DNA from 2 places in the Thermus thermamylovorans genome. Region 2 is predicted to be linked to the other one. Evidence: riboswitches for the same ligand, from Rfam matches in the RefSeq annotation. Region 2 holds a riboswitch; the other holds the start of a gene.
The links. Region 2 has a riboswitch for molybdenum cofactor ahead of ETP66_RS05425 (TSUP family transporter). Riboswitches for the same ligand answer to the same signal wherever they lie in the genome.
Positions count from the first base shown of each region.

Region 1 (2,189 bases), on a different contig from region 2:
CCAGAACCTCCATCCCTCCAAGTATACGCAGCCCCCCGTGAGGAGGCTTATAATCTGCCAAAGGTAAGGGCCCATGGGCCGGAAAGGAGCGGGGATGGAGTTCAAGATCACCCTGACCACGGAGGAGATCGTTCGCGGCCTCAAGCACTACCGCCGCATCGCCAAGCAGGACGTCCTCCGGGCGCCGGAGACGCCCAACCCGGAGGTCTTCCGCCGCCATGCGGAGGCCCGGCGCGAGGTCTACGCCAAGCTGGCGGAGGTGGCGGAGGCTGAAGGCCCGGAGGCCGTGGTGCAGTACGCCCTGGAGCTTTACAAATCCCTGCCCTTCGTCACCGGCACCCCGGAGGACCAGCACCCGGAGATCAAGGGCCAGGAGAACGCCCTGGAGAACTTCTTCCTCATGATCGGCCTGGACCCCAAGACCCGGCGGGAGGCCAGGAAGGCGAGGAAGCCCCTGCAATGACCCTGGAGCTCCTGCAAGCCCAGGCCCAGGCCTGCACCGCCTGCCGCTTGGCGGAGGGCAGAACCCGGGTGGTCTTTGGAGAGGGGGACCCGGACGCCCGCCTCATGTTCGTGGGGGAGGGACCGGGGGAGGAGGAAGACCGCACGGGCCGCCCCTTCGTGGGCAAGGCGGGGCAGCTTCTGGACCGCATCCTGGAAGCCGCCGGCATCCCCCGGGCCTCGGTCTACATCGCCAACATCGTGAAGTGCCGCCCCCCGGGCAACCGCGCCCCCCTGCCCGACGAGGCCAGGGTCTGCACGGACAGGTGGCTCCGCAAGCAGATCGAGCTGGTCGCCCCTCAGATCATCGTCCCCCTGGGGGGGGTGGCGGCGGAGTTCTTCCTGGGGGAAAAAGCCCCCATCACCAAGGTGCGGGGAAGGTGGCACGAGTGGCACGGGATCCGGGTCTTCCCCATGTTCCACCCCGCCTACCTCCTGAGGAACCCGAGCCGCGCCCCGGGAAGCCCCAAGCACCTCACCTGGCTGGACATCCAGGAGGTGAAGCGGGCCCTGGACAGCCTGCCCCCCAAGGAGCGCCGCCAGGTGCGGGCGGTGAGCCAGGAGCCCCTCTTCTAAGACCCCCCCACGCGGACCCCGCCCGCGCAGGGGCCCCGGGGAACGGGCGGGCAAAGCCCCGGGTGGAAAAGGCAGGCGAAGGGCCCAACGGGCAAGGGCTTCCGGCAGGGGGACCGGGGGTATAAAATGCCCTTGCCTCCGAGCCCGGAAAGACCCCCAGGGCCTTCCGGGCCGGGCCGATGGGCCCCGGGGTGACGGGGGCAACCCCGCCGCCTGCCGCGGTCGCAAAGGAGGTGAAGCGTGGTACGCGTTTGCTGGAGCCTAGTCCTCGCCCTAAGCCTGGGAACGGCCCTGGCGCAAAGCCAGGTACGGGTGGTGGCCGCCGCCGACCTGCAGTATGCCCTGGCCGAGCTGGCCCAGGCCTTCGAGGCCAGGAACCCAGGCGTGCGGGTGGTGCTCTCCTTCGGCTCCTCGGGCAAGTTCTACACCCAGCTCACCCAGGGCCTCGAGGCGGACCTCTTCTTCTCCGCGGAGGACATCTACCCCCGGCTCCTGGAGGAAAGGGGCCTGACCGAGCCGGGGACCCGGGCCCTTTACGCCATCGGCCGCATGGCCATCTGGCTGGACCGCAGGCTGGGCCTGCGCCCTGGGCCGGAAGCCCTAAGGGACCCCCGGATCACCCGGCTGGCCATCGCCAACCCGGTGCACGCCCCCTACGGCCGGGCAGGCCTCACCCTTCTGGAACACCACGGCCTCCTCCGCCGCCTCCCCAACCCGCCCCTTTCCGGCCTGCCCCGGCCCTTCCCCGAACTGGCCTGGGAGGAGATCCCCTGGGAAAGCCTCACCCGCGGAGTGGAGGCCTACTGGGACCTGGGACCCTTGCGCCAGGGCAAGCCCCGCTTCGAGTTCGTCTACGGGGAGAACATCTCCCAGGCCGCCCAAATGGCCCTCACCACCACCCAAGCGGGCATCCTGGCCCTGCCCCTGGTGGTCCACGAAAGCCTCTCCCGTCCCGGGGTCTACTGGGTAGCTCCCCTGGAGAGCCATCTGCGCCTGGAGCAGAGCTTCGTGATCCTAAGGGGCCGGGCCCGCCCGGAGGTGGTGGCCCTCCACCGCTTCGTCCAGTCGGCGGAGGGGAGGGGCATCCTGCGCCGCTACGGCTTCATCCTGCC
Region 1 is NZ_SIJL01000004.1:151,254-153,442, forward strand. Features, by position in the region: gene ETP66_RS04590 (hypothetical protein) at 1-13, opposite strand, end outside; gene ETP66_RS04595 (hypothetical protein) at 95-463, shown strand; gene ETP66_RS04600 (uracil-DNA glycosylase) at 460-1,077, shown strand; molybdenum cofactor riboswitch at 1,202-1,325, shown strand; gene modA (molybdate ABC transporter substrate-binding protein) at 1,318-2,189, shown strand, end outside.
Region 1: another riboswitch for molybdenum cofactor. It lies ahead of modA (molybdate ABC transporter substrate-binding protein); the one in region 2 lies ahead of ETP66_RS05425 (TSUP family transporter).

Region 2 (2,189 bases):
GCCTCGAGGTCTTCCTGCAGCGCCACCCCGACCCCATGCCCCTGGCCCTGGTGCGCCTAAAGGAGGGAGGAAACGCCCTCTACAGCTTCCACCGCCCCTTCCGGGCCGCCTACCGCCCGGAGCCGGGAGGCCTGAAGGGGGTGCGGGCTTTTCACTTCGGCTCCCTCTTCGCCCTGGAGGGGCGCACCGCGGGGGGCCTCGAGGCCCTCCTGCGGGAGGCTCTGGCCGAAGGGGCCCTCCTCTCCTACGACCCCAACCTGCGGGGGAACCCTACCGGAGAGGGAAGGCGGCGCCTGGAGGGCTATTTGGCCCAGGTGGACCTCCTGAAGCTCTCCCTGGAGGACGCCCAGCTTCTTTTCCCCGAGGGGCCGGTGGAGGCGGTAAAGCGCCTCCCCCCGCCCCTCAAGGTCCTCACCCTGGGGGCGGAGGGGGCGGTGGCCTTCCTGGGGGAGGAGGCGGTGCGCCTCCCTGGGGAAAAGGTGGCGGTGGCGGACACCGTGGGGGCGGGGGACGCCTTCACCGCGGGGCTTCTCGCTCTCCTCCTCCCCAAGGGGTATGGGAAGGCCAGCCTCCCCCAGATGCCCCTGCATCACCTGGAGGAGGCGCTAAAGGGGGCCATCGCCCTTTCCGCCCTGGCCTGCACCGTGCGGGGGGCCTACCTGCCGGAGGAGGGGCTTCGGGCCTGGCGGGAGCGGTTTTGGGGGGGTGGGGGTTTCCCTTGAGGTAAAATCGGCCTGCCTCCGAGCCCGGATGGGCCCCCTGGGCCCTCCGGGCCGGGCCGGATGGCCCCGGGGTGGCGGGGGCAACCCCGTCGCCTGCCGTGGTTGCAAAGGAGGTGGTATGGAAGACCTCGCGTCTCCCCCGGCGACACCCTCCCAAAGGACCCTTGCCCTCGGGCCGGGGCCCTTTAGCTCCCGCGCGCCAAAGCCCGCCTCGCCGGGGAGAGGGGAGGGAGCCCTCCTCTCCGCAAGAGGGCGTCCTCCCCTGCGGGCAGGGGGCAAGGGGGCCCCGTGAGGGGCAGGCTCCCCCTGGCCTTCCTGGTGGGCCTGGGGGTGGGGATCTTCGGGGGGCTTTTGGGGCTTGGGGGGGCGGAGCTCCGGCTGCCCTTCCTCCTCTACGCCTTCGGCCTCGCCCCCCTGGAGGCGGTGATCGCCAACAAGGCCCTGAGCCTCCTGGTGGTGGGGGTGAGCCTGCCTGCCCGCCTGGGGGTGGTACCCCCGGAGGCGGTTCTGGGGGAGGTCCGGGGGGCCCTGGCCCTCCTCCTGGGGAGCGTCCTCGGGGCCTTTGGGGCGGCGGGCTGGGCCCGGCGGGTGCCCGAGGGGCTTCTTCGGCGGACCATGGGCCTGTTGCTCCTCCTCCTGGCCGGGGTCCTGGCTCTGGAGGCCCTTTTCCACCGCCCCTTCCCCCTGGACCCTCCTCCCCTCCTCCTCCACCCCCTGGGCTTCCTCCTGGGCCTGGGGATCGGGGCCGTGGCCGCGGTGATGGGGGTGGCGGGGGGGGAGCTTCTCATCCCCACCCTGGTCCTCCTCTACGGCCTCGAGGCCCGGCTGGCGGGAAGCGTCTCCCTCCTCATCAGCCTGCCCACCATGCTGGCGGCCTTCGCCCAGTACAGCCAGGACCGCACCTTCGCCGTGCTGTGGCGGCAGGGGGGGCTCCTTCTGGCCATGGGCCTGGGCTCCCTCCTCGGGGCCTTTCTGGGAGGCGGCCTCCTCCTGGGCCTGGCCACGGAGCGGGTTCTGCTCCTCCTCCTGGCCCTCCTCCTGGCCCTCTCTGGCCTCCGGCTCCTGCGCCACTAGGCGCTCCCCTGGGTTTGCCCGCCTCAGGGGACCAGGAGCACCTTGCCCGTGGTCCTCCGCCCCTCCAGGGCCTCGTGGGCCTCCCGGGCCCGTTCCAGGGGGAACTCCGCCCCGATCTGCACCTTGAGCCACCCCTCCCGCACCGCCTGGAAGACCTCCCCGGCCCGCCAGAGGAGCTCCTTGCGGCTTGACGTGTAGTGGTGCAGGGTGGGGCGGGTGAGGAAGAGGCTTCCCTTGCGGTTCAGCACCTGGGGGTCCAAGGGGGGCACGGGGCCCGAGGCCTGGCCGAAGAGGACCAAAACGCCCCGGGGGCGGAGGGCCTCGAGGCTCCCCTCGAAGGTGCTCTGCCCCACGCCATCGTAGACCGCGTCTACCCCGCCCCCGGAAAGGGCC
Region 2 is NZ_SIJL01000005.1:120,469-122,657, reverse strand. Features, by position in the region: gene ETP66_RS05430 (carbohydrate kinase family protein) at 1-722, shown strand, start outside; molybdenum cofactor riboswitch at 727-851, shown strand; gene ETP66_RS05425 (TSUP family transporter) at 1,011-1,796, shown strand; gene ETP66_RS05420 (quinone oxidoreductase family protein) at 1,820-2,189, opposite strand, start outside.